3 regions of the Enterobacter sp. PL_is511 genome follow, and region 3 is predicted to be linked to each of the others. Evidence: predicted binding sites of a transcription regulator. Region 3 holds the regulator's gene; each other region holds the start of a gene.
What was found. The regulator sigma-54, encoded in region 3, starts transcription at its own class of promoters, with help from an activator protein. The targets are predictions, from matches to a motif close to GTTGGCACANNTTTCGCTNT.
Positions count from the first base shown of each region.

Region 1 (6,392 bases), on a different contig from region 3:
CGATAAACGGCAGACCCAGCAGGCGGGCAAAATAGGCTTCGGACACCGCCGTTGAACCGGATGAGGATTCTATGATGGTGGTGCCTTCTTTGATCCAGCCGTTACACAAACCGTATAAAAACAGCGAGCGCGCCAGGCGATGCTTCAGGCTACCGGTAGGATGGGTGCTTTCGTCTTTCAGATAGAGCTGAATGCCGTCAAATCCCGGCAGGGAAAGGCGAATCAGGTGCGTATCCGCCGAGCGCTGATAGTCGGCATTGATTTCGCTGATCGCATGTTTAACCCAGGTGCTATTCATCGTCGTTATCCGTTTGTCATTTTGTGCCTAGCATAGCGAAAAGCACAGAAAAAATTGTTGCTATCTGGCCTTTAAAATAGAATGAAGGGAGAAAAATTTTCTCTGTGAGGTGGGTATGCTAGATAAAATTGACCGCAAGCTCCTTTCATTGCTGCAAAATGACTGTACCCTCTCTTTGCAGGCGCTGGCAGATGCCGTTAATCTGACCACCACCCCGTGCTGGAAGCGTCTTAAGAAGCTGGAAGATGACGGCATTCTTCTGGGGCGCGTCGCGTTATTAGATCCCGAAAAGCTGGGGCTTGGGCTGACGGCATTTGTGTTGATTAAAACCCAGCATCACAGCAGCGAGTGGTATTGCCGCTTCGTCACTCAGGTGTCTGAGATGCCCGAGGTGCTCGGTTTCTGGCGCATGGCCGGCGAGTACGATTACCTGATGCGCGTCCAGGTGGCCGACATGAAGCGCTATGATGATTTCTACAAGCGGCTGGTGAACAGCGTACCCGGTTTGTCGGACGTCACCTCAAGTTTCGCCATGGAACAGATTAAATACACCACAGCATTACCTATTGAATAACTTCGTAAAATACCTTCAGGAACAAAACGCGTGCGATTATTTGCCCAATTAAGCTGGTACTTTCGTCGGGAGTGGCAACGCTACCTCGGTGCAGTAGCCCTGCTTATTATCATTGCCATCCTGCAGCTGATCCCGCCGAAAGTGGTGGGGTACGTCGTGGATGGCGTCACCGAACAGCATTACACCACCGCACGGGTGTTGATGTGGGTCGGCACGCTGGTGCTGACGGCGGTCATTGTTTATCTGTTGCGCTACGTCTGGCGCGTGCTGCTGTTTGGTGCGTCCTATCAGCTGGCCGTGGAGCTGCGTGAAGATTTTTACCGCCAGCTGAGCCGACAGCATCCTGAATTTTATCTGCGCCACCGTACCGGGGATCTCATCGCCCGCGCCACTAACGACGTCGATCGTGTGGTCTTTGCCGCCGGGGAAGGGGTATTGACGCTGGTGGACTCGCTGGTGATGGGCTGTGCGGTGCTGATCGTGATGTCCACGCAGATCAGCTGGCAGTTGACCCTGCTCGCTCTTCTGCCGATGCCGATCATGGCGCTGGCGATCAATCGCTATGGTGAACAGCTGCACGAGCGCTTTAAGCTGGCGCAGGCGGCGTTTTCGTCTCTGAACGATCGCACCCAGGAGAGCATGACCAGCATTCGCATGATCAAAGCGTTTGGCCTGGAAGACCGGCAATCTGCGCTGTTTGCGGCCGATGCGGCGGACACGGGAGCGAAAAACATGCGCGTTGCGCGTATTGACGCCCGCTTCGACCCGACGATCTATATCGCGATTGGCATGGCGAACCTTTTGGCGATTGGCGGCGGCAGCTGGATGGTGGTGCAGGGCACGTTGACCCTGGGGCAATTAACCAGCTTTGCGATGTATCTGGGGCTCATGATCTGGCCGATGCTGGCGCTGGCCTGGATGTTTAACATCGTGGAGCGCGGCAGTGCCGCCTATAGCCGCATTCGCGCCATGCTGGCCGAAGCGCCTGTGGTCGTTGACGGCAGCGACGCGGTACCGGAAGGGCGCGGCGTCATGACCGTCGACGTCCGGCAGTTTATCTATCCGCATACGGAGAATCCGGTACTGGAGAACGTCAGCTTTACCCTACAGCCGGGCCAGATGCTGGGCATCTGCGGCCCGACGGGATCCGGCAAAAGTACCGTGCTGTCGCTGCTCCAGCGCCACTTTGACGTCACCGAGGGGGATATCCGCTTCCACGATATTCCCCTGACCAGGCTATTGCTGGATGAGTGGCGTGGCCGTCTGGCGGTAGTCAGCCAGACGCCGTTTTTATTTTCGGACACCGTGGCGAACAACATTGCCCTTGGACGTCCGTCGGCGACGCAGGAAGAGATTGAACATGTGGCGCGTTTGGCCAGCGTACATGATGACATTTTGCGCCTGCCGCAGGGCTACGAAACGGAAGTTGGGGAACGCGGCGTCATGCTGTCCGGGGGACAAAAACAGCGTATCTCCATTGCCCGGGCGCTGCTGCTGAATGCGGAAATCCTGATCCTGGATGATGCGCTTTCTGCCGTGGATGGCCGTACCGAGCACGAAATCCTGCATAATCTGCGCCAGTGGGGCGACGGACGCACGGTGATTATCAGCGCCCACCGTTTGTCAGCGCTCACCGAAGCCACCGAAATTCTGGTCTTACAACACGGGCACATTGCCCAGCGCGGGCAGCATGAAACGCTGGCCGAGCAGCCGGGCTGGTATCGCGATATGTACCGCTATCAACAGCTTGAAGCGGCGCTGGACGATGCGCCGGAGCAGGATGAGGAGGCCGCCAATGCGTAAGCTCGGAACGATGTGGCCGACGCTTAAACGTCTGCTGGCCTACGGCTCACCGTGGCGTAAACCGCTCTCGGTGGCCGTGCTTTTGCTCTGGATTGCAGCAATTGCCGAGGTGAGCGGTCCGCTGCTCATCAGCTATTTTATCGACAATATGGTCGCCAAAAGCTATCTACCGCTGGGTCTGGTGGCGGGTTTAGGCGTGGCCTACGTCGGCTTACAGCTGACGGCGGCAGGGTTGCACTATGCTCAGTCGCTGCTGTTTAACCGTGCAGCCGTGGGCGTTGTACAGCAGCTGCGTACGGACGTGATGGACGCGGCGCTTCGCCAGCCGCTCAGCGAGTTTGATATCCAGCCGGTCGGGCAGGTGATTTCGCGCGTGACCAACGATACCGAGGTGATCCGCGATCTGTACGTTACCGTGGTCGCGACGGTATTACGCAGCGCTGCGCTGATTGGCGCGATGCTGGTGGCGATGTTCAGCCTCGACTGGCGCATGGCGCTGGTGGCGATCACCATCTTCCCGGCGGTGCTGATTGTTATGGTGATTTACCAGCGCTACAGCACGCCGATTGTGCGTCGGGTGCGCGCTTACCTGGCTGACATCAATGATGGCTTCAACGAAGTGATCAACGGCATGAGCGTGATCCAGCAGTTCCGCCAGCAGGCGCGCTTTGGCGAACGCATGGGCGAAGCCAGCCGTTCGCACTATATGGCGCGTATGCAGACGCTGCGCCTGGACGGTTTCCTGCTGCGACCGCTGCTGAGCCTTTTCTCGGCGCTGGTGCTGTGTGGGTTGCTGATGCTCTTTGGCCTGAGCTCAAACGGTACGATTGAAGTGGGCGTGCTGTACGCTTTTATTAGCTATCTGGGACGCCTCAACGAGCCGCTGATCGAGCTCACTACGCAGCAATCGATGCTGCAACAGGCGGTCGTCGCCGGTGAGCGCGTCTTTGAGCTGATGGACAGGCCGCGTCAGGCCTACGGCAATGATGAGCGACCTCTGCAAAGCGGGGCTATCACCTTTGATAACGTCTCGTTTGCCTATCGCGAAGACCGCCTGGTGTTGCAGGACATCACGCTTGACGTTCCGTCGCGCGGTTTTGTGGCGCTGGTGGGGCATACCGGCAGTGGTAAGAGCACGCTTGCCAGCCTGTTGATGGGCTATTACCCGGTCACGCAAGGTGAAATCCGCCTCGACGGACGCCCGCTTGCGTCTCTCAGCCACACCGTGTTACGCAAAGGCGTTGCGATGGTGCAGCAGGATCCGGTCGTTCTGGCCGATACCTTCTACGCCAACGTGACCCTGGGGCGAGACTACACCCAGGAGCAGGTCTGGGACGTGCTGGAAAAAGTGCAGCTGGCAGAGCTGGCGCGCGGGTTCAGCGACGGGATCAACACGAAGCTGGGCGAGCAGGGGAACAATCTCTCTGTCGGGCAAAAGCAGCTTCTGGCACTGGCGCGGGTGCTGATTGAAACGCCGCAGATACTGATTCTGGATGAAGCGACGGCCAGTATTGACTCCGGCACCGAGCAGGCTATCCAGCAGGCGCTGGCCGCGGTACGCGATCATACGACGCTGGTGGTGATTGCCCACCGCCTTTCCACCGTCGTCGATGCGGATACCATTCTGGTGCTGCATCGCGGACAGGCCGTTGAACGCGGTACGCACCGTGAGCTGCTGGAAGCAAAAGGGCGCTACTGGCAGATGTACCAGCTGCAGCTGGCGGGCGAAGAGCTGGCCGCCAGCGTGCGTGATGAAGAGTCGCTTAGCGCCTGATGCACTAAAATGAGGCGGCGCGCTAACAGTCATTCCTGTTGGTGCAAAACTGAAACGCACCCTGCACCGGCATGGTGCGTTTTTTTTCACCCGGGCGTTTAACAGAACCGTGTAACGCTCATCACACCGTTGTTCCCCTTCGTTTTCATTTCTGGCACACCCCTTGCAATACCTTCTGCGTAAGCTGCGGCCATTACCGAATTCTGACTGGAGGGGATCTATGAAGCTGGTTACGGTTGTAATCAAACCATTCAAACTCGAAGACGTGCGCGAAGCATTGTCTTCAATGGGTATTCAGGGACTGACTGTCACCGAAGTGAAAGGCTTTGGTCGTCAGAAGGGTCATGCCGAGCTTTATCGCGGGGCGGAATACAGCGTTAACTTTCTGCCAAAAGTAAAAATTGATGTCGCGATTGCTGACGATCAGCTTGACGAAGTCATTGATGTCATTAGCAAAGCGGCCTATACCGGCAAAATTGGCGACGGCAAAATTTTCGTTGCCGAACTGCAGCGCGTCATTCGCATTCGTACCGGCGAATCTGACGAAGCGGCTCTGTAATTAACGCCTGGCACACAGTGATAGGGATCGAGAAAATGAAGATAGCAACACTTAAAACGGGTCTGGGTTCGCTGGCACTGCTGCCGGGCCTGGCGCTGGCTGCTACCCCTGCGGTGGTCGACAAAGCCGATAACGCCTTTATGATGATCAGCACCGCGCTGGTGCTGTTCATGTCCATTCCGGGCATTGCGCTGTTCTACGGCGGCCTGATCCGTGGCAAAAACGTTCTCTCCATGCTGACGCAGGTTGCCGTGACGTTCGCACTGGTCTGCGTGCTGTGGGTGGTTTACGGTTACTCGCTGGCGTTCGGCACGGGCAACGCGTTCTTTGGTAACTTCGACTGGGTGATGCTGAAAAATATTGAGCTGACCGCGCTGATGGGCAGCTTCTATCAGTATATTCACGTGGCGTTCCAGGGCTCCTTCGCCTGTATTACCGTCGGGCTGATTGTGGGCGCGCTCGCCGAGCGTATTCGTTTCTCTGCCGTTCTGATCTTCGTGGTGGTCTGGCTGACGCTCTCCTATGTGCCGATTGCGCACATGGTCTGGGGTGGCGGTCTGCTGGCAACGCACGGTGCGCTGGACTTCGCGGGCGGTACCGTTGTTCACATCAACGCCGCGGTAGCGGGTCTGGTGGGTGCCTACCTGATTGGCAAACGCGTGGGCTTCGGTAAAGAAGCGTTTAAACCGCACAACCTGCCGATGGTCTTTACCGGTACGGCTATCCTCTACTTTGGCTGGTTTGGCTTCAACGCCGGCTCAGCGAGTGCAGCAAACGAAATCGCCGCGCTGGCCTTCGTGAACACCGTTGTGGCCACGGCGGGTGCAATCCTCTCCTGGGTATTTGGCGAGTGGGCGGTACGCGGTAAACCTTCTCTGCTGGGCGCCTGTTCGGGTGCCATCGCCGGTCTGGTTGGCATCACCCCAGCATGTGGTTATGTCGGTGTGGGCGGTGCGCTGCTGGTCGGCCTGGTGTCCGGTCTGGCGGGTCTGTGGGGCGTGACCGCACTGAAACGTCTGCTGCGCGTTGACGACCCATGCGATGTGTTTGGCGTGCACGGCGTGTGCGGTATCGTCGGCTGTATCATGACCGGTATCTTCGCGGCGAAATCGCTCGGTGGTGTGGGCTATGCAGAAGGCGTCACCATGGTTCATCAGGTGCTGGTGCAGCTGGAAAGTATTGCTATCACCGTGGTGTGGTCTGCCGTTGTCGCTTTCATTGGCTACAAACTGGCGGACATGACCGTCGGTCTGCGTGTCCCTGAAGAGCAGGAACGCGAAGGTCTGGACGTCAACAGCCACGGCGAGAATGCGTATAACGCGTAATAAACAGCAAAACGGCAACCTGAGGTTGCCGTTTTTAGTGTTTGTTCCCTCTCCCCGTG
Region 1 covers NZ_JBVPGP010000024.1:146,592-152,983, forward strand. The annotation lists gene AC0TN7_RS16110 (PLP-dependent cysteine synthase family protein) at 1-298, opposite strand, end outside; gene AC0TN7_RS16115 (Lrp/AsnC family transcriptional regulator) at 414-872, shown strand; gene AC0TN7_RS16120 (SmdA family multidrug ABC transporter permease/ATP-binding protein) at 903-2,675, shown strand; gene AC0TN7_RS16125 (SmdB family multidrug efflux ABC transporter permease/ATP-binding protein) at 2,668-4,449, shown strand; gene glnK (P-II family nitrogen regulator) at 4,670-5,008, shown strand; gene amtB (ammonium transporter AmtB) at 5,044-6,333, shown strand.
Region 1: glnK (P-II family nitrogen regulator) is a predicted target of sigma-54. The motif match lies at 4,600-4,619, and genes of this name have one in related genera.

Region 2 (6,392 bases), 440 kb from region 3:
TGCGCGCCTGGTCTTCCTGTTCGGCGAGCCAGGGGTTGTTAAAGGCCTCCATAAACAGCCGGTTAATCAGCTGCTGCATCGCCTGTCCGCCGCTGCCGTGCGCCATTTCAACCGTATTCATGCTTCACTCTCCTGGTTGCGATACTGATACCACGCGGCACACGCCCCTTCGGAGGAGACCATCAGCGCGCCAAACGCCGTTTGCGGGTTGCAGGTATTGCCAAATAACGGGCACTGATGCGGTTTGCATTTGCCGGTGAGCACCTCGCCGCAGCGGGCCCGGGGATCGTCGCAAACCTGCTGCGGCTGCGGGCGGAAATGCGCTTCGGCGTCGAATGTGCGATAGGCTGACGTCAGGCGCACGCCGGATTCGGCAATCAGCCCCAGACCACGCCATTCGCTGTCGCCCTCAACGCTAAACACGTCGGCTATCGCCTGCTGTGCCCGTTCATTTCCCGCATCCGGCACCACGCGCCGGTACTGGTTTTCCACTGCACTCAGGGCCGCTATTTTCTGCTCAACCAGCATGGTGACACCTTGCAGTAGATCAAGTGGTTCGAAACCAGCGACCACTAACGGACGATTGTACTGTTCAGCGATAAAACCGTAGGCGTCTGTGCCAATCACCATGCTGACATGCCCCGGTGCCAGAAAGGCGTCAATGCCGTTTCCCGGCTCTTCCAGCAGGCTGCGCAGGGTGGGGATAAGCGTAATGTGCTGGCAGAAGAAGAAAAAGTTATCGACGCCGCGCGCTTTCGCCTGCTGCAGCGTGATGGCGGTGGCGGGCATGGTGGTTTCAAACCCCAGGCCAAAGAACACCACCTTGCGCGCGGGATTATTCTCTGCCAGCGTCAGGGCATCCATCGGCGAATAGACGATCCGGATGTCGGCTCCGCGCGCTTTTGCCTGCAGCAGCGAGCCGTTTTTCCCCGGCACGCGCATCGCGTCGCCAAAGGTGCAGAAAATGACGTCGGGCTGGCAGGCAATTTCAATGCAGCTGTCGATGCGCCCCATCGGCAGAACGCAGACCGGGCAGCCGGGGCCGTGGATAAACTCGATGTTCTCCGGCAGCAGCTGGTCGAGGCCAAATTTGAAGATGGCGTGCGTGTGTCCGCCGCACACCTCCATGATCCGCAGCGGTCTTTCTTTCGTGTAGTCCAGTCGCGCTGCGCGCGTTTTCAGGTAGCCGATAAGCTGCAGCACCTGCTCCGGCGCGCGGTATTCATCAACGTAACGCATGATTACCGCTCCTCGCCGTACAGCAGCGCACCCACGTCAGGCTCCACGTCGAACATATTTTGCAGGGCGTCGAGCGTGTCGCGGGCTTCCGCTTCGTTAATCACGCTCATGGCGAACCCCACGTGGACCAGCACCCACTGTCCGAGACGCGAAGCGCCGCTTTCATCGGTGCTGCCCACCAGCGTCAGGTCGACGTCGCGCAGGATGCCGCAAACCTCGACTTTGGCCTGATTACCGTCGATGGCGTGAATTTGTCCAGGGACGCCTATGCACATCGCTCGTTCTCCAGCCACTGTAGCCAACTGTCCATGCCGTCACCGCGCGTGGCGGAGACCAGCAGGATCTCAATCTCCGGATTCACTTCACGGGCATAAGCCAGGCACTTATCCACGTCGAAATTCAGGTACGGCAGCAGGTCGACTTTGTTCAGCAGCATGACGGACGCGGCGGCAAACATATGCGGGTACTTCAGCGGTTTGTCTTCGCCTTCGGTCACCGAAAGCACCGCCACCTTGTGCCGTTCGCCCAGGTCGAAGCTCGCCGGGCAGACCAGGTTGCCGACGTTTTCAATAAACAGAATTCCGTCATCCGCCAGCGGCAGACGCGGGGCGGCGTCGGCAATCATCTGCGCATCCAGGTGGCAGCCTTTGCCGGTATTAACCTGAATCGCCGGGGTGCCGGTTTCGCGAATACGCGCCGCGTCGTTAACGGTTTGCTGGTCGCCTTCAATCACCGCGCAGGAGACGCGTCTGTTCAGGCGCTTGAGCGTTTCCGTTAACAGCGTGGTTTTGCCGGAGCCGGGGCTGGAGACCAGATTCAGCACCAGCTGTTTGCGGGTGGCAAAGCGCGCGCGGTTGCGGGCGGCGATCTGGTTATTTTTGTCCAGCACGTTGATTTCCACCTCCAACATCTGGCGCTGGCTGATGCCCGGCGCGTGGGTGCCCGCCTCCCCGTGGCCGTAGTGCAGATCGCCCACTTCGGAGCGCTGCGGAGCGAAGGTGATACCGGTCAGTGCCGCAGAAGGTCGTGGGGCAGGAGAAAAGGGCGCGGAGCGAAACGCGGAATGGGGGCGATGTTCATCCCCTTCTATATACAGGTTGCCTTCGGCGCAACCGCAGGTACTACACATACTTTACTCCTTCTCGATTTCGAGACGTTGGATCTGCATGCCGTCATCCGCCACGATGCGAAGACCGGTGCTCTGACACTGCGGACAGCGCTGAACCTTTGATGACAGCAGGGTGACGTACTGCTGGCACTGTTCGCACCAGCACTCCGCCTGCTGCTCTTCAATATGCAGTTCGCAGCCTTCCGCCAGCGTGCCGCGGCACACCAGTTCAAAACAGAAATTCAGGGCGCTGGTCTCGACGCAGGAAAACGCCCCGACCTTCAGCCAGACGCCGGTAACGCGTTTCGCGTGGTTTTGCACTGCCTGCTGCTCGATAAGTTCCAGAGCCCGCTGGCAGAGGGTGATTTCGTGCATGACGCCTCCTCAGTGAATTGCGCCATTGAATGCAATAACGATGCCAGCTTGATTTTTGTTAAGGCGTGACGATGTCAACGCTGTCGAAATGACACGTCGACACCGCGGCGTTGACAGCGGTTTTGCAATTAAACACATTAAAAATCATAAAGATAAAAACTGGCATGGAATCTGCTTAACAGCCGCTATCTCCATTAAACGGATACCTTCTATGACTATTTGGGAAATCAGCGAAAAAGCGGATTACATCGCGCAGCGTCATCAGCAGCTGCAGGACCAGTGGCACCTTTACTGCAACTCGCTTGTTCAGGGCATTACCCTCTCGAAAGCGCGTCTTCACCACGCGATGAGCTGCGCGGCACAGGGGGATATGAGCTTTGTCCTGTTCGGCCATTTCACGATCAACGTGACCCTGGCAGATAACTTCAACAGCCACACCATCGAGTACCACCTCGAGACAAAAGACGGCGAAAAACAGTGTATTGCGAAGGCGCAGCTGATGGCTGACGGCATGGTGGACGGCCACGTCAGCAACCGCGATCGCCAGCAGGTGCTGGAGCACTATCTGGAAAAAATCGCGCCGGTCTATAACGGCCTGTACGCCGCCGTTGAACGCGATCTCCCGGTCAACCTGAAGCAGCTGATGGACGGAAATACCTCAGCTAACGTGGCCTGACCCTTGCGTGTCGAGAAGTGTCGACAAGACAGTTTTTCGTCAAAAATGACTATCACCAGAGGATGACCCGGTGAACCGTTTTGTAATTGCCGACTCGACGGTCTGTATTGGCTGTCGAACCTGTGAGGCGGCGTGTTCGGAAACGCATCGCCTGCATGGGCTGCAGTCCATGCCGCGCCTGCACGTCATGCGTAATGAAAAAGAGTCTGCCCCGCAGCTCTGCCATCACTGTGAAGACGCCCCCTGCGCGGGTGTCTGCCCTGTGAATGCCATCACCCGCGTTGATGGCGCTGTCCAGCTGAACGAAAGCCTGTGCGTAAGCTGCAAGCTGTGCGGCATCGCCTGCCCGTTCGGCGCGATTGAATTTTCCGGCAGCCGTCCGCTGCACATTCCGGCGAACGCTAACTCGCCAAAAGCCCCGCCTGCGCCACCGGCTCCGGCACGCGTAAGCACGTTGCTGGACTGGGTGCCCGGCATCCGTGCCGTGGCGGTGAAGTGCGACCTGTGCAGCTTCGATGAGCAGGGTCCGGCCTGCGTGCGCACCTGCCCGACTAAAGCATTGATTCTGGTTAACATTCGCGACATCGCCCGTACCAGCAAGCGCAAACGCGAGCTGACCATCAACAGTGATTTTGGCGACCTTTCTCTGCTACAGGCGCTTAACGAGGGGGCGAAATGAACGCGGCAATGATGATTACCAGCGCGGTAGCCTGTTTTACTGCCGCCGCTGTTCTGGCGCTGATCTTCTCATTCCATAAAACCCTGAGCGGCGCGATCGCCGGGATTGGCGGGGCGGTAGCTAGCCTGATGACGCTGGCGGCAGGCGGCGTTGTCCTGCTCGGCGGCCAGTCCGCAGAAACCGTGATGCCGCTGATTCGGCACACCGTTGAGATCACGCCCCTGAACGCCATCTGGCTGGTGACGTTTGGCCTGTGCGGGCTGTTTATCAGCCTGTTCAATATCGACTGGCACCGCCACCCGCATGCTAAAGCCAACGGCCTGCTGGTTAATCTGCTGATGGCGACGGCGGTCTGTACCGTTATCGCCAGCAACCTCGGCGCGCTGGTGGTGATGGCGGAGATCATGGCGCTGTTCGGCGTGTTCCTGACGGGCTGCAGCGCCTCCGGCAAGCTGTGGTTTGCGCTGGGACGCCTGGGGACGCTGCTGCTGGTGCTGGCCTGCTGGCTGGTGTGGCAACGCTTTGGCACGCTGGATTTCTCTGCGCTCAACGGGCATCCGCTGGGGAATGACGTCTGGCTGCTGGGCGTTATCGGCTTTGGCCTGCTCGCTGGCATCATCCCGCTGCACGGCTGGGTGCCGCAGGCGCATGCGAATGCCTCCGCGCCCGCCGCCGCGCTGTTTTCGGTGGTGGTGATGAAAGTGGGTCTGTTCGGAATTTTGGCGATTACGCTGACCGGCGGACAACCGCCGCTATGGTGGGGCGTTGTGCTGCTGATCGCCGGAATGATTACCGCGTTCGTCGGCGGCCTGTACGCGCTGATGGAGCACAATATCCAGCGTCTTCTGGCGTACCACACGCTTGAAAATATCGGCATCATCCTGCTCGGTATTGGCGCGGGCGTAACCGGGCTGGCGCTCAATCATCCGGCGCTAATCGCGGCCGGTTTTATCGGCGGTCTTTATCACCTCGTTAACCACAGCCTGTTTAAAAGCACCCTGTTCCTCGGCGCGGGAAGCCTCTGGTTCCGCACCGGCCATCGGGACATCGAAAAGCTGGGCGGGATTGGCAAAAAGATGCCGGTAATTTCACTGGCGATGCTGGTCGGGCTGATGGCGATGGCCGCGCTGCCGCCGCTGAACGGCTTTGCCGGGGAGTGGGTGATCTATCAGTCCTTCTTCGCGCTCGGTCAGAGCGATCTCTTTATCGCGCGTTTGCTCGGCCCGCTGCTGGCGGTCGGGCTGGCAATTACCGGGGCGCTGGCGGTGATGTGCATGGCGAAAGTCTACGGCGTGACCTTCCTCGGCGCGCCGCGCACCCGCGAAGCTGAAAACGCCTGCTGCGCACCGTTGTTGATGGGCGTGAGCGTGGTCGCGCTGGCGCTGTGCTGCATCGCGGGCGGCGTCGCCGCACCGTGGCTGTTGCCGCTGCTGGGCAACGCCATTCCGCTGCCGCTGACCGTGGCGAATACCACCGTCTCTCAGCCTATGATCGCGCTGCTGCTGATTGGCGCACCGCTGCTGCCGCTCGTCCTGATGCTGTTCTTCAAACGCGACAGGCTCACCTCCCGCGCGCGCGGTGCGGCGTGGGCCTGCGGCTACGAACATGAACAGTCGATGGTTATCACCGCCCACGGTTTCGCCATGCCGGTGAAGGAGAACTTCGCCGCCGTGCTGAAGCTGCGCCACTGGTTGAATCCGGTGGCCTGGGTACCCGGCTGGCAGAGCGCCGCCGCGCCCGCGCTGTTCCGCCGTCTGGCGGTCATCGAGCTGGCGGTGCTGGTGGTCATTGTGATTTCACGAGGAGCCTGACATGAGTCTGTTACTGGCAATTCTTCAGGCGCTGGTGCTGTTCGCCGCTGCGCCGCTGCTGTCGGGCATCACGCGCGTGGCGCGCGCCCGGATGCACAACCGTCGCGGGCCTGGGGTGCTTCAGGAGTACCGCGATCTCTTCAAACTGCTTTCTCGTCAGAGCGTGGCGCCGGATGCCGCAGGCTGGGTCTTCCGCCTGACGCCGTTCGTGATGGTGGGCGTCATGCTGACCATCGCCACCGCGCTGCCGGTGGTGACGGTGGGATCGCCGCTGCCGGCGCTCGGGGATCTGATTACGCTTATCTACCTCTTTGCCATCGCCCGTTTCTTCTTTGCGATTGCGGGCCTCGACACCGGGAGCCCGTTTACCGGCATCGGTGCCAGCCGCGAGGCGATGCTCGGCGTGCTGGTTGAGCCGATCCTGCTGCTGGGGCTGTGGGTCGCCGCGCAGGTGGCGGGTTCCACCCACATCAGCTTTATCACCCACACCGTTTACCACTGGCC
Region 2 covers NZ_JBVPGP010000023.1:518,479-524,870, forward strand. The annotation lists gene hypE (hydrogenase expression/formation protein HypE) at 1-121, opposite strand, end outside; gene hypD (hydrogenase formation protein HypD) at 118-1,239, opposite strand; gene AC0TN7_RS14760 (HypC/HybG/HupF family hydrogenase formation chaperone) at 1,242-1,514, opposite strand; gene hypB (hydrogenase nickel incorporation protein HypB) at 1,505-2,368, opposite strand; gene hypA (hydrogenase maturation nickel metallochaperone HypA) at 2,372-2,722, opposite strand; gene hycA (formate hydrogenlyase regulator HycA) at 2,934-3,398, shown strand; gene AC0TN7_RS14780 (4Fe-4S dicluster domain-containing protein) at 3,469-4,077, shown strand; gene hycC (formate hydrogenlyase subunit 3) at 4,074-5,888, shown strand; gene AC0TN7_RS14790 (respiratory chain complex I subunit 1 family protein) at 5,890-6,392, shown strand, end outside.
Region 2: hypA (hydrogenase maturation nickel metallochaperone HypA) is a predicted target of sigma-54. The motif match lies at 2,751-2,770, and genes of this name have one in related genera.

Region 3 (6,392 bases):
CACCATCAAAATTAATGCCGACAAAGTGGTCGTGACCCGTCCGGGTGGCGAGCAGGGCAAAGAGATCATTGATGGTTACGGTAACCCGGCCACCTTCTACCAGATGCAGGACAACGGCAAGCCGGTGAAAGGTCACGCTACGCACATGCACTATGAGCTGGCGAAGGACCTGGTCATCCTGACCGGTAATGCGTACCTGGAACAGCTGGACAGCAACATTACCGGCGACCAGATTACCTATCTGGTAAAAGAGCAAAAAATGCAGGCCTCCAGCGAGAAAGGCAAACGCGTCACCACCGTACTGGTTCCGTCGCAGCTGCAGGATAAAGGCAAAGGCCAGGCCCCGGCACAGAAGAAGAGTAACTAATTCGTTATGGCAACATTAACTGCAAAAAATCTCGCGAAGGCCTATAAAGGCCGCCGTGTCGTAGAAGATGTCAGTCTGACCGTCAACTCCGGCGAAATTGTAGGGCTACTTGGCCCTAACGGTGCGGGTAAAACCACCACTTTCTACATGGTCGTTGGCATTGTGCCGCGCGATGCTGGCAACATTGTCATTGACGATGAAGACATCAGTCTTCTGCCGCTGCACGCACGCGCACGTCGCGGGATCGGCTACCTGCCGCAGGAAGCCTCCATTTTCCGTCGTCTTAGCGTTTACGATAACCTGATGGCGGTCCTGCAAATTCGTAACGATCTGACCAGCGAACAGCGTCAGGATCGTGCCAACGAGCTGATGGAAGAGTTCCACATTGAGCATCTGCGCGACAGCCTCGGTCAGGCTCTCTCCGGGGGCGAACGCCGTCGTGTTGAGATTGCCCGTGCGCTGGCCGCAAATCCGAAGTTTATCCTTCTGGATGAACCGTTTGCGGGCGTTGACCCGATCTCGGTTATCGACATTAAACGTATCATTGAACACCTGCGTGACAGCGGGCTTGGCGTACTGATCACCGACCACAACGTCCGTGAAACGCTGGCCGTGTGTGAACGCGCGTATATTGTGAGCCAGGGCAATCTGATCGCCCACGGTACGCCGCAGCAGATCCTCGAAGACGATCATGTTAAGCGCGTCTATCTTGGGGAAGACTTCAGACTCTGATAGGGTAGAGGTAACGTAACGCCGAACCGGAGAAAAATGCTCTGAACATGAAGCAAGGTTTGCAATTAAGGCTCAGCCAACAACTGGCGATGACGCCGCAGCTACAGCAGGCAATTCGCCTGTTGCAACTGTCCACGTTAGAACTTCAGCAGGAGCTCCAGCAGGCGCTGGACAGCAACCCCCTGCTGGAACAAACCGATCTTCATGACGAGGTAGATACCCAGCAATCGCAGGATACAGAAGCGCTCGATACCGCGGATGCACTCGAACAAAAAGAGATGCCGGACGAGCTTCCGCTGGATGCCAGCTGGGATGAAATCTATACCGCCGGAACCCCTTCCGGTACGCGTGCAGACTACCAGGATGATGAGCTACCGGTCTACCAGGGCGAAACCACCCAGTCACTGCAGGATTACCTGATGTGGCAGGTGGAACTCACCCCCTTCTCCGATACCGACCGCGCGATTGCCACCTCAATTGTCGATGCCGTTGACGACACTGGCTATTTGACCGTCACGCTGGACGATATTCTGGAAAGCATGGGCGACGACGAGATAGAGCTTGAGGAAGTTGAAGCCGTTCTGAAGCGCATCCAGCGTTTCGATCCAGTAGGCGTGGCCGCAAAAGATCTGCGCGACTGCCTACTGATCCAGCTTTCTCAGTTCAGCAAAGAGACGCCGTGGCTCGACGAGGCGCGCTTAATCATCAGCGATCATCTGGATCTGCTGGCGAACCACGATTTCCGCTCCCTGATGCGCGTCACGCGCCTGAAGGAAGAGGTGCTGAAAGAAGCGGTGAATCTGATCCAGTCGCTCGATCCGCGCCCGGGACAGTCGATCCAGACCAGCGAGCCCGAGTACGTCATCCCGGATGTGCTGGTCAGAAAACACAATGGCCGCTGGGTCGTTGAACTGAATTCAGACAGCATCCCTCGCCTGCAAATCAACCAGCAGTATGCCTCCATGTGCACCAGCGTGCGTAACGACTCCGACAATCAATATATTCGTAGCAATTTGCAGGAAGCGCGATGGCTGATCAAAAGTCTGGAGAGCCGAAATGATACGCTGCTACGCGTCAGCCGCTGTATTGTCGAACAGCAGCAGGCGTTCTTTGAGCAGGGCGAAGAGTATATGAAACCGATGGTACTGGCGGATATCGCCCAGGCCGTCGAAATGCATGAATCAACCATTTCCCGTGTCACCACGCAGAAGTATCTGCACAGTCCACGCGGTATTTTTGAGCTTAAGTATTTCTTCTCCAGCCATGTGAATACCGAGGGCGGCGGCGAAGCGTCGTCAACGGCCATTCGTGCCCTGGTGAAGAAGTTGATCGCCGCGGAGAATCCCGCGAAGCCACTAAGCGACAGTAAGTTAACCACCATGCTGTCCGATCAGGGTATTATGGTGGCACGTCGTACTGTTGCGAAGTATCGAGAGTCTTTATCCATTCCGCCGTCCAACCAGCGTAAACAGCTGGTCTGACACAACCGATAAGGAAGACACTATGCAGCTCAACATCACTGGACAAAACGTCGAAATTACTGAGGCTTTACGCGACTTTGTGAACGCGAAGTTTGCAAAACTCGAGCAGTATTTCGAAAGGATCAATCAGGTCTATATTGTGTTGAAAGTGGAGAAAGTGACTCATATCTCGGATGCCACCCTGCATGTTAACGGGGGTGAACTGCATGCCAGTGCGGAAGGGCAAGACATGTACGCTGCTATCGACGGCTTGATTGATAAGCTTGCACGACAGCTCAATAAACATAAAGATAAACTGAAACAACACTAATTGTCCGGGCAGTTAACGGGTGCAGGACGGCCTGTTGTGAAACACAACAGGCCATTTGTACAGTTAGCGCTTAGGTGAAATTATGATGAACAACGATTCCGCTCTTCAACTGAGCAATGTCCTTAACCAGGAATGTACCCGCAGTGCGGTTCACTGCCAGAGCAAAAAACGTGCGCTGGAGATCATCAGTGAACTGGCCGCAAAACAGCTGGGCCTGCCGCCGCAGGTGGTATTCGAGGCGATTCTGACCCGTGAAAAAATGGGCAGTACCGGTATCGGCAACGGCATCGCGATCCCGCACGGCAAACTGGAAGAGGATACCCTGCGTGCCGTTGGTGTGTTTGTGCAGCTTGAAACACCCATCGCCTTCGATGCCATCGATAACCAGCCCGTCGATCTCCTCTTCGCGCTGCTGGTGCCTGCCGATCAGACGAAAACCCATCTGCATACGCTGTCGCTGGTCGCAAAACGTCTGGCCGATAAAACCATTTGCCGTCGGCTGCGCTCGGCCCAAAGTGATGAAGAGCTCTATCAAATTATCACTGAAGCAGAAGGCAATCAGGATGATGCATAACCAGGAGATGGCCTTCACATCTGTTGTCCTGAGGAGAAACGGAACATGGTGCTGATGATTGTCAGTGGCCGTTCAGGGTCGGGGAAATCCGTTGCTCTGCGCGCGCTGGAAGACATGGGTTTTTACTGCGTCGATAACCTGCCGGTCGTGTTATTGCCTGACCTGGCCCGTACGCTTGCGGAGAGGCAAACCTCTGCCGCCGTCAGCATCGACGTCCGTAACATGCCTGAATCGCCAGAGATCTTCGAGCAGGCCATGAGCAACCTGCCTGATGCGTTCTCGCCTCAGCTGCTGTTCCTCGATGCAGACCGCAATACGCTGATCCGTCGCTACAGCGATACCCGTCGCTTGCACCCGCTTTCCAGTAAGAACCTCTCACTGGAGAGCGCGATCGATGAAGAGAGCGATCTGCTGGAGCCGCTGCGCTCTCGTGCCGACCTGATTGTCGACACCTCTGAGATGTCCGTTCACGAGCTGGCGGAAATGCTGCGTACCCGACTGTTGGGCAAGCGCGAGCGCGAACTGACGATGGTGTTCGAATCCTTCGGCTTTAAGCACGGTATTCCAATTGATGCGGATTACGTTTTCGACGTGCGCTTCCTGCCGAACCCGCACTGGGATCCGAAGCTGCGTCCCATGACCGGTCTGGACAAACCCGTCGCGGCCTTCCTCGACCGGCACACAGAAGTTCACAATTTTATCTACCAGACGCGAAGCTACCTTGAGCTATGGTTACCTATGCTGGAGACAAACAATCGTAGCTACCTGACGGTGGCGATTGGCTGTACCGGCGGTAAACATCGTTCGGTTTATATCGCCGAACAGCTGGCCGACTATTTCCGCTCGCGCGGGAAGAACGTTCAGTCCCGTCATCGCACGCTGGAAAAACGTAAAACATGACCGTAAAACAAACCGTTGAGATCACCAATAAGCTGGGTATGCATGCACGCCCGGCGATGAAACTGTTTGAGCTGATGCAGGGTTTCGATGCAGAGGTTCTGCTGCGGAATGACGAAGGTACCGAAGCGGAAGCGAACAGCGTGATAGCCCTGCTAATGCTGGATTCCGCCAAAGGGCGTCAGATTGAAGTCGAAGCCACAGGACCTCAGGAAGAGGAAGCGCTGGCGGCGGTGATTGCCCTGTTTAACGCCGGATTTGACGAAGACTAACGTTCGCCCCTTCGGCGGGTGGCGCTGCGCTTACCCGCCCTACTTAAGATTGTTACGCTGCATAAAACCCTCTCCACCCAGCTGATTCATCTGGCGTAGGATCCACGCCTGACGGCTTCGCACGTACCCTGATGGGGCGCTGGCTTTAAAGCGGATGGGATTCGGTAAGACAGCGGCCAATAGTGCTGCTTCTGACATGCTCAGACGGCTGGCTGGCTTATTGAAATAACGCTGCGCGGCAGCTTCCACGCCAAAAATACCGTCGCCAAATTCAGCGACGTTGAGATAGACGGTCAGAATGCGCTTTTTGCTCCAGACCGTTTCCATCCCCAGGGTCAACCCCGCTTCCAGCCCCTTTCGCACCCAGCTGCGGCCGTCCCACAGAAACAGATTTTTGGCCGTCTGCTGCGACAAGGTTGAGGCACCGCGCACGCGGTTTTCATGGCGTTCGTTATGGGCCAGCGCCTTCTCGATGGCCGCCACGTCGAACCCCCAGTGCTCCGGGAATTTCTGGTCCTCCGCCGCGATGACCGCCAGACCCATGAACGGCGAGATCTCGTCCATGCTTACCCAGTCAGAGTGGGCAACATAGCTGAAATCGCCGCTGAGCCACGCGCCGAGCTGGCGCTCAACCATCACGGCAGAGAACGGGACTGGCATAATGCTGAACAGGGCGAGTCCACCGCCCCAAAACACCGCCAGCACCAGAACGATGCGCAACAGGGTACGTTTTACCCACGCGCCGGCACCGGATTGACGACTCATTCAGCCAACACCAGCACGCGGGCGACCAGCTTTTCGATCCCCATAGCCGCTTCTGCAATATTCTTCGCCAGCATATACGCAGGCGTGGTGACAATTTTGTTATCTTCATCAACCACAATGTCATCTACCGGGCACGGAACGTGTTCGCCCCCCATTTCCTCGACGATCTCTGCGGTATCGATATCCGTCCCGATGGTCAGGCGCAGCGGGAAATCAAAAATCTTAGGCAACATCGCCGGTGCGATACAGATAAAGCCCAGCGGTTTTCCTGCCGCATGCATAGCCTGCGACAGCGCTTTCAGATGAGGATCGATCTGACACTCCGCGCCCTGCGCAGCAAAGGTACTGAGATTTTTGGCCGCGCCAAACCCACCCGGCACAATGAGCGCATCAAGCTCTGTAGGGGCTGCCTGGATAAGAGGATGGATATCACCTCGCGCAATACGCGCGGCTTCAATCAGTACATTACGGGTTTCCGCCATCGGCTCACCGGTCAGATGGTTAATCACATCCGCCTGATTTTTGTCTGGCGCAAAACAAATAACCTCTGCTCCCTGCTTAGCCAGGGCTAGCAGCGTAATGACGGCTTCGTGTATTTCAGAACCATCGTAAACACCGCATCCGCTCAGCACGACACCAATCTTTTTCATCATGACAATCCTTTTCTGCAACTTGCTGAAGCACATTAATAATTTTGATTAAAACGCTATGCTTCACACATTTCACTGATTCATGTAACAAACCATTTAAGATTTGCTATCTTATCTGCGTGCGGCCTAAATTTTTCAGGCAGCGCCCTTTCGAAAATAACGTTTAAAAACAGGCGCAGCCACGATTTCCCTGGTGTTGGCGCAGTATTCGCGCACCCCGGTTAATCCGGGGTCATTTTTTTCTGGCGTCAACCCAGGCTTTAAGCACCGCCACATCGTTTTGCCACTCTTGCTTCATCTCTTCAACCCAATCACCCACGTTATCTTCCCATGCAGGTAAATCA
Region 3 covers NZ_JBVPGP010000023.1:75,880-82,271, reverse strand. The annotation lists gene lptA (lipopolysaccharide ABC transporter substrate-binding protein LptA) at 1-367, shown strand, start outside; gene lptB (LPS export ABC transporter ATP-binding protein) at 374-1,099, shown strand; gene rpoN (RNA polymerase factor sigma-54) at 1,147-2,580, shown strand; gene hpf (ribosome hibernation promoting factor) at 2,603-2,890, shown strand; gene ptsN (PTS IIA-like nitrogen regulatory protein PtsN) at 2,973-3,464, shown strand; gene rapZ (RNase adapter RapZ) at 3,510-4,364, shown strand; gene npr (PTS phosphocarrier protein NPr) at 4,361-4,633, shown strand; gene mtgA (monofunctional biosynthetic peptidoglycan transglycosylase) at 4,673-5,398, opposite strand; gene elbB (isoprenoid biosynthesis glyoxalase ElbB) at 5,395-6,048, opposite strand; gene arcB (aerobic respiration two-component sensor histidine kinase ArcB) at 6,281-6,392, opposite strand, start outside.